DNA from 2 places in the Faecalibacterium sp. Marseille-Q0746 genome. Region 2 is predicted to be linked to the other one. Evidence: riboswitches for the same ligand, from Rfam matches in the RefSeq annotation. Region 2 holds a riboswitch; the other holds the start of a gene.
What was found. A riboswitch is a leader RNA that binds a small molecule or an ion and turns the genes downstream of it on or off. The one in region 2 is predicted to bind FMN.
Positions count from the first base shown of each region.

Region 1: linked by a shared signal. The riboswitch ahead of ribD (bifunctional diaminohydroxyphosphoribosylaminopyrimidine deaminase/5-amino-6-(5-phosphoribosylamino)uracil reductase RibD) and the one ahead of J3351_RS10400 (ECF transporter S component) in region 2 are both predicted to bind FMN.

Region 1 is NZ_JAFREI010000019.1:59,152-64,938, reverse strand. Features, by position in the region: gene J3351_RS11155 (class I SAM-dependent methyltransferase) at 1-99, opposite strand, end outside; gene J3351_RS14365 (nitrous oxide-stimulated promoter family protein) at 168-326, opposite strand; gene J3351_RS11145 (ferritin) at 451-960, opposite strand; gene J3351_RS11140 (transcriptional repressor) at 941-1,135, opposite strand; gene J3351_RS14360 (rhodanese-like domain-containing protein) at 1,332-2,126, shown strand; FMN riboswitch at 2,500-2,614, shown strand; gene ribD (bifunctional diaminohydroxyphosphoribosylaminopyrimidine deaminase/5-amino-6-(5-phosphoribosylamino)uracil reductase RibD) at 2,766-3,890, shown strand; gene J3351_RS11125 (riboflavin synthase) at 3,854-4,495, shown strand; gene J3351_RS11120 (bifunctional 3,4-dihydroxy-2-butanone-4-phosphate synthase/GTP cyclohydrolase II) at 4,508-5,704, shown strand; gene ribE (6,7-dimethyl-8-ribityllumazine synthase) at 5,726-5,787, shown strand, end outside.
Region 2 is NZ_JAFREI010000017.1:60,812-66,598, forward strand. Features, by position in the region: gene J3351_RS10385 (MATE family efflux transporter) at 1-86, opposite strand, end outside; gene J3351_RS10390 (phospho-N-acetylmuramoyl-pentapeptide-transferase) at 313-1,257, opposite strand; gene J3351_RS10395 (MATE family efflux transporter) at 1,485-2,891, shown strand; gene J3351_RS10400 (ECF transporter S component) at 2,955-3,554, opposite strand; FMN riboswitch at 3,696-3,815, opposite strand; gene J3351_RS10405 (mechanosensitive ion channel family protein) at 3,942-5,024, shown strand; gene J3351_RS10410 (ABC transporter ATP-binding protein) at 5,085-5,787, opposite strand, start outside.

The DNA of each region.
Region 1 (5,787 bases), on a different contig from region 2:
GATCAGCTTATACATCTCTTCGTATGCCGCCCGATCCTTTCGCATAAAGCGGTCGTAACGACCGGCATTTTTGTCCCAGAAGGTCTTTCGTTCTTTCATAGCCGTTGCCCTTATCTCTTCTTTATTTTTTGCCGCATTGTGCCTCTCGGAAAGGATTCAAAGTGCCACTAAATTTTCCCGTGCAGGCATCTGTCCCGCCGCTCTCTGGCGTATTCCAGCAGTGCATTGCACGCCGGACAAAGCGCCTCACCCCTTGTCCCATGCACGCCACAACAATACCGGCGCACCATGAGGGTAACGGTTTCAATCTCCTTTTCCTTGTTCAAGTTCTGAAGTCTTTTCTGTTTTATACGCAGTTAGCACAATCTAACCGTCTGGTGGAAGAAAAGGCAGACCACCTGTATGCAGTCTGCCTTTTGCCTGATGCGAAAGCCCGCAGACGCGCGGGGCTTACAGCACCAGCGAGGGCGCGGTGTAGACCCGTGCCTTCAGCTCGCTGTTTAGCATATACAGCCCCTTGCTGTCACCGCCGAACAGCTCCATCTTGGTAATGAGGTCGGCGGCGTTCTTCTCCTCCTCGCCCTGTTCCTTGATGAACCAGTCCAGCGTCTGCATGGTACGGAAGTCCCTGACCTCGTGTGCGGCGGCGTAGATGGCATCGATGCTGGCGGTGACCAGCTTCTCGTGCTCCAGTGCTTTTTTCAGCGGAGCCATGTGGTCGCCTCGCTCCCACTCCGGCTTTGCGATAGCCTCAAAGGTGACACCCTCGCCGTTATTCTGCAAATACTGATAAAACAGCATGGCGTGATCCCGTTCCTCCTGCGCCTGTACCCGGTACCAGTTCTCAAAGCCGTCCAGTCCGACGGCGGCGTAGTAGTTGGCAAAGTCCAGATACAGATAGGCGGAGTAGAACTCCTTATTGATCTGCTCGTTGAGCAGCTTAGATACGTTTGCGTTCATAATACTTCTCCTCCATAAGATTGTCTTTTTCCTGCTCCCGGCAGGGGGGCAGATATACCGTACCCAGAGCGATGCTGGGATGCTCCCTTTTCATCTCCAGGAACACCTGCTCCGCCTTGGGATGCTGCTGCAGCTCCGTTACGGCGGCCAATATCTCCTCTGCGTATTTTGGCATACCGCCAACCCTCTAAATGCAAGAATGAGTCTTATTATTTTGCTTTTATTATACCTATATTTTTTTCTCTGTCAACAACCACAAAGGGCTTGTGCGCCAAAAGCTGCCTCGAAGTACCTTAACAGTTTTAACTGTATCTGTTATATTTCAATATAAACTGTATCAGCAGTAAACACAGTTGCATTGGAGGTTGATTATGCGTCAGATATTGCTTTTCGCGGCACTTGCCGCCGTGCTTGCACTGCTTCTGGTGAGCTGCGGGGGAACCAAGGACAAGCCGGTGCCGACAGAGGAGGACGCTCCCGGCAAGGCGGCGTATCATAAGATCAGCGCCGAGGAAGCCTATGAGATGATGATCTCGCAGGAGATCGTGGTGGTGGATGTCCGCACCCGGGAGGAATACGATGGCGGGCATATTGAAAACGCCGTCCTTGTGCCCAACGAGAGCATCGGGAGCGAAATGCCCGAGACGCTGCCCGATAAGGAGGCGACGCTGCTGATCTACTGCCGCAGCGGCCGCCGCAGCAAGGATGCTGCACAAAAGCTGCTGGCGCTGGGGTATCAGAGCGTCTACGACTTCGACACGATCCTGATTGTCCAAATTCAATTCAAGGTCATGGTCGATGATGGGCAGCTTGAACCGGACGGACTTCAGCCACTGTCCATTAGGCTGGCGTTCCGGGTAGATCTGCACCTCGTCGATCAAAATTTCCACCAGTCTGCGGCGTTCCGCCTCGGTCATGGTGGCATAAAGCTTGTCAAAGCAAATCAGGATCTTATAGATGTTGTCGCCTGTGATTTTGTCGGCTTCAATGGCCTGCTTCTTTGCCCGGGCATCCATCAGTCCATTTTCCACCTCTTCGGTTTTATCGTACATCTTATAAAGGCGGTCGTCAAGGTCAGATTTTCGGGCGATAAAGTGCCGGTCGTCCGGGTCAAGGCTGTCGATCTCCTCCATAAGCCGGGATTTTGTGGAGTAGTGCTGCCGTAGCTGCTTCTCATAGGCGGCGATCTCCTGCTCAATGGCAGTGGTATCTACCTTCATGTGTAGACCTTAGTCTTTTCTGCTGCCATTTCCAGCACCTCCCATTCGTACCGTCTTGTTCGGAATAGACTTTGCAAGCAAAGTCGTGTGCCAAAGGGCGCTGCTCTCGCCTGTCGGCTCGGTCAAGCGCTTCAAAATGCAACGCATTTTGAGGTCGCCACTGGCGACCCGCGCCCCTTTGGATTCTCCGTTCACATTGTCCTACGGACGATGTGATTTTATTGTTGTAGCGATTCGCTTCATCCCGGTTTCGTCCCGGTTTGTAGAATGCCCTTGCAATCCGAAAGAAGCCGTGCTATAATGCCGCTGTAATTGAATCAGAAATCTTCAGGGCAGGGTGCAATTCCCTACCGGTGGTACAGCCCACGAGCCGTAAGGCATGATTCGGTGAAACTCCGAAGCCGACAGTACAGTCTGGATGAAAGAAGATATCAAGTGCAGAACCCGTACGGTCCTGCGCTTGTGGAGGCTGCTCTGGGATGCGTTTGCATTCTGGAGCTTTCTTTTTTGCACAAGGATCCCTTGTGTTTTTTCGGCTTGCCCTGAACGTTTTTGTTCAGGGCTTTTTCTTTTGGAGGCAACACGATGAACGACAAAGACTATATGCGTCTGGCTTTGCAGCTTGCAAAAAAGGGCTGCGGGTGGACATCGCCCAACCCGATGGTGGGTGCCGTGGTCGTAAAAGAGGGCAGGATCATCGGACAGGGCTGGCACCAGAAATACGGTCAGGCTCATGCGGAGCGCAATGCGCTGGCATCCTGCACCGAAGATCCGCAGGGAGCGACCATGTATGTGACATTGGAGCCGTGCTGCCATTACGGAAAGCAGCCGCCCTGCGTGGATGCGATTCTGGGTGCAGGCATCCACCGGGTGGTCGTGGGTTCTGCTGACCCGAATCCGCTGGTGGCTGGAAAAGGAATTGCAATCCTGCGCGCACACGGCATAGATGTGACCGAAAATGTTCTGCAAGAGGAATGCGATGCGCTGAACAAGGTGTTCTTCCACTATATCACCACAAAACGCCCTTTCGTTTCCATGAAATACGCCATGACGATGGATGGAAAAATCGCCACATACACAGGCGCTTCTAAATGGATCACCGGGGAAATTGCCCGGAATCATGTTCAACGGCAGCGACACCGATTCCGCGGCATTATGGTGGGAGTCGGAACCATCCTAGCAGATGACCCGCTGCTGACCTGCCGGATAGAGGGTGGTCGTGATCCCGTCCGGATCATCTGTGATACACATTTGCGGACACCGCTGCAATCACAGGTGGTCATGACCGCCAAACAGGTTCCGACCATTCTTGCGACCTGCTGCGGCGACCCGGAGAAGCAGGCGGCATATCAACAGGCCGGGTGCCGGGTCCTTTGTCTGGAAGCGCATTGCGGTCATGTGAATCTTCTGCAACTGATGGAACAGCTGGGGCAGGAGCAGATCGACAGCATTCTGCTGGAAGGCGGCGGAACCTTGAACTGGTCTGCACTGGAAAGCGGCATCGTGCAGCAGGTACAGGCTTACATTGCCCCGAAGCTGTTCGGAGGAAGGGATGCCAAAGTACCCATTGAGGGTGCAGGTGTCCCGCTTCCGGATGCTGCATTCCGCCTGAAGAACAGCCGATTGGAACAGCTTGGCAAAGATTTCCTGATCGAAAGTGAGGTGGAGTACCCGTGTTTACCGGAATCGTGGAAGAAGTCGGAACAATAAAATCCATCAATCGGGGACAGCATTCCGCCGTACTGACTGTTCGTGCAAAAACGGTTCTGGAAGAAACCAGAATCGGCGACAGCATCGCCGTCAACGGCATCTGTCTGACCGTCAGGCAGCTCTTCCCGGATAGCTTTGCTGCGGATGTCATGCACGAGACCTTGAACCGCTCTGCACTTGCACAGCTCACCGTTGGAAGTGCTGTCAATCTGGAACGTGCCATGCCGGCCAACGGACGTTTTGGCGGACACATCGTAGCAGGCCATGTGGATGGCGTCGGACGCATTGCTAATATCCGAAAAGACGATACGGCTATCTGGTACACCATTCATGCAGATTCTGCGATCCTTCGCTATGTCGTTGAAAAAGGCTCTATCACAATAGACGGTATCAGCCTGACCGTGGCTGCGGTGGAACCTACGGGCTTTTCCGTGTCCACGATACCGCACACCGTCCGTCAAACGAACCTGAACCAACGGCACAAAGGGGATTTTGTCAATTTGGAAACCGATGTTGTTGGAAAATATATCGAGAGGCTGCTTCCATCAGAAACACCGAAGCAAAACACGCTCACAAAAGAAATGCTGCTGCGCTGCGGCTTTTAAGGAGAGTTTACGATGAACTTCAATACCATCCCCGAAGCTTTGCAAGACCTGAAGCAAGGAAAAATCATTCTGGTAACGGATGACCCCGACCGTGAAAACGAGGGGGACTTCATCTGTGCTGCCGAATTTGCCACCACCGAAAACATCAACTTTATGGCGACCCACGGCAAAGGTCTGATCTGTATGCCGATGTCCGAGGCTTTCGTCCAGAAGCTGCAATTTCCGCAGATGGTGCAGTATAACACCGACAACCATGAAACGGCATTTACGGTGTCCATCGACCACGTTTCTACTTCTACGGGCATTTCTGCCGCAGAGCGTTCCATTACGGCGATGGCTTGTGTGGACGATCACGCAAAAGCAGAAGATTTCCGCAGACCGGGCCATATGTTCCCCCTTCTGGCAAAAAAGAACGGTGTGTTGGAGCGCAACGGTCACACGGAAGCAACCGTTGACCTGTGCCGTCTGGCAGGGCTGAAAGAATGCGGCCTGTGCTGCGAGATCATGCGGGAGGATGGCACGATGATGCGCACCGCTGAACTGGCAAAGCTGGCAGAGCGTTTCCAGATCAAATTCATCACCATCCGTGATTTACAGGAGTACCGCAAGTGTCACGATAAACTGGTCGATCAGGTGACGGCAGTGAACCTGCCCACCAAGTATGGCACCTTCAGAGCGTATGGTTTTGTGAGCCGCCTGAACGGAGAGCATCACATTGCACTGGTAAAAGGTGACATTGGCGATGGAAAGGATATTCTGTGCCGCGTCCACTCGGAATGCCTGACAGGAGATACATTTGGCTCTTTGCGTTGTGACTGCGGCCAGCAGCTGGCCGCTGCCATGACGCAGATCGAAAAAGAAGGCCGGGGTATCCTGCTCTATATGCGGCAGGAAGGCCGGGGCATCGGTCTGATCAACAAACTGCGTGCCTATGAACTTCAGGAGCAGGGCATGGATACGCTGGAAGCCAATCTCGCTCTGGGGTTCCATGGAGATGAACGGGAGTATTATCTCGGCGCGCAGATCCTCCGGGAACTTGGCGTAAAAAGCCTGCGCCTGCTTACCAATAACCCGGACAAAGTATATCAGCTCTCCGAGTTTGGGCTGGATATCTCCGAGCGCGTACCCATTCAGATGACGGCGACCCCGTATGACCTGTTTTACCTGAAAACGAAGCAGGCACGGATGGGGCATCTTCTGGAATATTAACAACGAAAGAGGTATTTAAAAATGAAAACATTTGAAGGCAAGCTGGTTTCTCAGAACATCAAGGTCGGTATCGTAGCTGCCCG
Region 2 (5,787 bases):
ACGCTCACCATCAGGCCGAACACCGAGGGCAGCGCCATCTTGAAATAGGTGCGGTACAGATGATCGAGATCAAAAATAGAATCCATTGGTTTTTCCTCCACTTTCGTCCCTATTATAAAGGTTTTGCTTGCATTTGTTTGTGACACATGGCACAATGAAATAAAAGAAATGAAGTGAACTCATGCAGGAAATTTGTGACCCAGCCTGTCTGGAAACGCTGTACCGGAAGCTGGAACTTTCCTCCCGGACCAGAACAGCAAAACGCCCGCGCAGGAGCTTTCCTGTGCGGGCGCTGCATTTCTTTTTTGTGTTTTACCGCACCAACAGCAGCAGCCAGGCGGATGCCACAGCCTGCAGGATGAGCCAGCGGGCCACGACCTGCTCATCACTCCAGCCCAGACGCTTGCGCACATGGTCGTGCAGCGGGGTCAGGGTGTTCTTGAGGATGGAGATGTGCAAAAACCGCTTGAAGCTGATCTTCAGGATGCCCAGGCTGCCGTCCACGATGAACACCAGCGCGGCCAGCAGAAAGGCGAAGGGATGGCTGCTCTTGAGGGCCAGAACAGCCAGGAAGAAGCCCATGGCGCGGCTGCCCGCATCACCCATCAGCAGGGTGGAAGGCTTGGCGTTCTGCCACAGGTAGGCCAGCAGGGCACCAATGAACACGATGCCTGCGGTGGCGTAATCCCCCAGCTCCTCCCAGTAGGCCAGCAGGAAGGTTCCGATGCTGACCACGGCAAGGCTGGCGGAAAGGCCGTCCACGCCATCGGTGCAGTTGACCACATTGATGCTGGCCCAGATCAGGACGATGATCAGGATGAGGTAGACGGCATAGGGCAGGCTGAAGCTCCAGCTCAGGAAGTTGACCTCCGTGCCGTTGAAGTTCAGGTAGGTCACGCCCGCCACAACGGCGATGACCAGGTCGATCAGGCCCTTTTTGTACTCGTTCCAGGCAGTCTCGGCGGCATCGTCAAAATAGCCGGAGAGCATGGACGCAATGAGCAGGACGGTGTAGATGACATACTCTGCCTTAAAGGGCACCACGGCCAGCGTGACCAGTGCGATGCAGAGCACAAAGATGAGGCCGGAGCCCCGGGCCTTGCCCTTGGAGAGTTCGCCGTTCACGGCAAACGCGCGGCCATGGTCGTGGGGGAGCTTATCGTGGAACACCGAGTCCATCAGCGCGGTCAGCGCAAATGCAAGCAGAAAGCCCAGCGCATCCACGGTGCGCGGGTTGCCAGAAAGCAGTTGAAGCATAGTTTTTTTCCTCTTTCCCGGAGCGGCAGAGGCCGTTCCTGTTCTTTCACTGCTGGATACAAATGAAGTGTATCACGCCCGGGCCAAAAAATCAATCTCCGGGGCAAGGTCTACCCCGGGGGTAGATGGGTTGACATTTTTCGCCCCCCTGTCTATAATGGGAAGACAAACGCCCTTTCGAGGGTATTTTTTTGTCTCACAGGAAAATCGGAGAAAGAGGAGAAGACATGAAACTTTCACTTGAACGGCTTTCGGCCCGGATGCGGCAGGGTGAGACCATCCCCCTGCGGGACACTGCCGGGGTGGTGCTGATGTTGAGTATCCCGTCCATCCTAGAGCAGATCGTAGTCACGGCCATGGAGTACATCGATGCGGCCATGGTGGGCCACATCGGAGCCGAGGCCACCGCCGCCATCGGCATCGTCAGCTCCAGCACCTGGCTGCTACACGGCATTCTGGTGGGCCTGTACAATGCCTTTTCGATCCAGATCGCCCAGTATCTGGGTGCTGACCGCCAGCAGGATGCCCGGGGCGTGCTGCGGCAGGCTATGCTGTTCAACCTGGCGGCGGGCCTTGCGGCGGCGGCGTTCGGCATTGGTATCAGCGGGCACCTGCCCGGATGGCTGGGCGCTGATGTCAGCCTGCAGGCCAACGCTTCCGCCTACTTTGCCATCTGGTCAGCGGCCCTGCCCTTCACCATGGCCATGGGCATGTACGCCTCCATCCTCCGGGCAGCAGGCAACGCCCTGACCGCCAGCCTCATCAGCGTGCTGGTCTGTGTGCTGGATGCCATCTTCAACTTCTTCCTCATCAACCCCACCCGGACGCTGTGGGGCATCACCGTCTGGGGTGCCGGGCTGGGTGTGCCCGGCGCAGCCCTGGGCACCGCCCTGGCCACCGTGGTGGGCGGCCTGTTGGCTTTGGCCATCCTGCTGCTGCGGAAAGGCCCCCTCTGCATCCGGAAGCCTGCCCCTTGGAAGATCACCCGCTCCTGCCTGCGGAACCTGCTGTGGGTCGGCGGTCCTCTGGCGGGAGAACGTGCCGCCATCTCTCTGGCGCAGGTGGTGTTGGTGCGCATCGTAGCCGGCCTGGGTACCGTGGCCATTGCCGCCAACAGCCTGGCTGTCAACGCCGAGGGCTTGTGCTACATGGCGGGCTACGGCATCCAGAGTGCAGCTGTCACCCTCATCGGCCAGGCCGTGGGTGCCAACCGGAAGGATATGGCCAAGCGGTTTGCCTGGCTGTGCACCGGCCTTGGCATGGGGGTCATGGCCCTTTCCGGCGTTGGCCTGTGGATCTTTGCCCCCGCCCTGATGAGCCTTTTCACCACCGATGCGGCGGTCATCGCTCTGGGTGCTCAGGTTTTGCGCATCGAAGCCTGGGCCGAGCCTATGTTCGGTGCCTCCATCGTGGCCAGCGGTGCCATGCAGGGTGCGGGCGACAGCACCTCCTGTTTTGTGCTGAACATATTCAGTATGTGGTGCATCCGGCTGACGCTGGCGTTCCTGCTGGCTCCCCGGCTGGGCCTGATGGGCGTTTGGGGTGCCATGTGCTGCGAACTGAGCATCCGGGGCCTGCTGTTCCTCATCCGCCTTGCCCGGGGCAAGTGGCTGGAAAAGGGAGCGCTGTCTTAAATCAAATCGATAAAAGCAAAAAAGAAAGGACGCTCTCGCGTCCTTTCTTTTTTGTTTTGTCACTCACTTCCGGCCATGCAGGATGGGAGAGAGCGGCTTATAGATCAACATGCAGATCAGGGCATCCAGCAGGCCCTTGACCAGAGTGAAGGGCATATTGAAGATGACCAGGCACTTGATAAGGCTGTTGGCAGAGGGCAGGATCGCCTGATACATGCCCAGGATGGCTTCCAGCGGCATGTGGTAGAACTTGACGTAGGCCGGGTAGGTGATGAAGTAGTTGGACGGCACACTGAACAGGGCCATGGCCACGGCACCGGCCACTGCGCCGATGATGGCGTTCTTGCGGCTCTTGTGGTGCTTGTAGAGGTAACCGGCCAGTGCGGAGAACACCGCACCCAGCATGAAGTTGCACAGCTCACCCACCAGTGCGGTAGAGGTGCCCTTGATGACCACATGGAGCAGGTTCTTCATAAAGCTGATGATCACGCCGTACACCGGGCCAAGGGCAAAGGCACCCAGCAGAGCGGGCAGGTCGGAGAAGTCCATCTTGACGAAGGACGGGATGAGCATCGGGAGCGGGAACTCGATGAACATCAGGATAAAGGCCACCGCGCTGAGCATGGCGGCAACGGTCAGGTTGCGGGTCGTGTTTTTCTTCATGGTAATATCCTCCCGGGGCGTTCTGGCCCCAAATCAAAGATTGGAAAGCCCCTTTCGCGTGGTTCGGAACCGGGAAGACAATCAAAAACGCGCCCTGCCGCAGCAAACACTGCAACAGGGCGCGTAGACAAATCGTATTGCCTGCCGTTTCTTGCATCCGGACTATACCGTTGGCCCCGGAGTTTCACCGGGTCAGCACCCTTGCGGGTGGTCGCGGGCTGTACCGCCAGTGGGGAATCTCACCCCGCCCTGAAACGAACTTTCTGGCCAAGAGTATAACGCGGCTGCTCCGCCTTGTCAACCCCTTTTTTATTTGCCCTGCACGGGCCGGATATGGTATACTGTGGGACAGGATGTTACATTTTTTGATACAAGGAGCTTTTTGCCATGATTTTTACCGTTCGTGACCTCGGGTTCGAGATCGGGCCTTTTTTGCTGGAGGGCTGGTGGGCGCTGGCTGCCCGGGCTGTCTGCGCCGCTGTCATCGTTTTTGCGGGGCTTCTGGTCGGCTGGCTGCTGCGCCGGAAGATTTTTCCCGCTCTGCAGGCCCGCAGCTGGCACTTTGCCGCCACGCCCATCCTCCTGCGCAGCTTACAGAGCCCTTTGGCGCGGATGGCCTTTTACAGCGGCCTGTATCTGGCCCTGACCAGCCTGCCGTGGGCCATTCCAGGCCTGACAAAGTTTCTGTTCACGGCCTATAAGATCGCAGCGACCCTCCTGTTCTGTCAGGGCCTGTACAACGCTTCTGAGGTAGCCGACCTGCTGCTGGCCTCCTGCAGCCCGGAGATCCGGAACAACAAGACCCTGCGCTCCCTGCTGGACACCACCTACAAGGTGCTGGTCATCATTCTGGGTGTTGCCACCTGCGCGCAGATCGTCGGCTTCCCCATCGGCAGCATCGTAGCCGGTGCCGGTCTTGTGGGCCTGACCATCTCGCTGGCCGCGCAGGAAAGCGCCAGCAACCTGTTCAGCGGCATCGTCATCCTGCTGGACAAGCCCTTTTCCATCGGCGACTGGATCACCGTGGGCAATGTGGAGGGCGAGGTCATCGACATCAACTTCCGCTCCACCCGCATCCGCTCCATGGACCACAGCGTGGTCATTATCACCAACAGCCAGATCTGCGCCTCCACTGTCCAGAACGCAGCCCTGCGCACCATGCGGCCCTATAAGTTCACACTGGGTGTCACCTACGGCACTACCCGTGCCCAGCTGGAAAAGCTGATGGCTGACCTGCAGGCCATGCTGGACAACAGCCCTTACACCAACAAGGGCACCAACATCGTCCGGCTGACCAGCTTTGGCGATTCCAGCATCAACATCCTCATCTCGGCCTACCTGACCACCAACGTCTATGCCACCTTCCTGCAGCAGCAGAATGATCTGAACCTGAACATCATGGACGTGATGCAGGCAGACGGCGTGGACTTCGCCTTCCCCTCCACCAGCGTCTACATCGAAAAGAATTGAGCATACCACAACGCCCCCTGTGTGCCTGCTGCGGCGCACAGGGGGCGTTTTTATCATACGTCATTCCCGGGTCCTGATCTCAATCGTTCTGCCGCCAAGATTTTCATAGACGCGGTGGGAGACAGAGAGCACCGTGCGGCCTGCAGACGCGCGGCGCAGAGCCTCCAGCACACGGGCCTCCGTTTCGGCATCCAGATTGGCGGTGATCTCATCCAGCAGCAGCACGGCGGGGTCTGCGGCGGCGGCACGGGCAATGGACAGCAGCTGCCACTCGCCCTGCGAGAAGATGCCCTCGGTACAGACAGTGTCATAGCCCTCCGGCAGAGCCCGGATGGCAGCATCGATCCCGGCCAGTGCGGCGGCAGCCCTTGCCATTTCCCCGGTGATCTGCGGGTCTCCCAGCGTGATCTGTTCCAGCACGGTGCCCGGCACGCGGGAGAAATGCTGTTCCACACAGCCGATGCAGGTGCGGCGCTCCCGGTCGGTGATGTCCCCCACCTTCACGCCGCCGATGGTCACCGTACCGGCCTCCGGCTGATACAGGCCCAGCAGGAGCTTGAACACGGTGCTCTTGCCCGCACCGGTGCGGCCCACCAGCGTGACCTGCTCCCCCTGTTTCACGGTCATGGAAAAATCCTTCAGAACGTGCCGCTCCCCATAGCCGAAGGTGACGTGCACAAATTCCACATCGCCCCGGGCAGCCTCCCTGCGCGCGGGCGGGATCGTGCGCTCCGGCTGGTCGAGAAAGGCATCGATGCGTCTG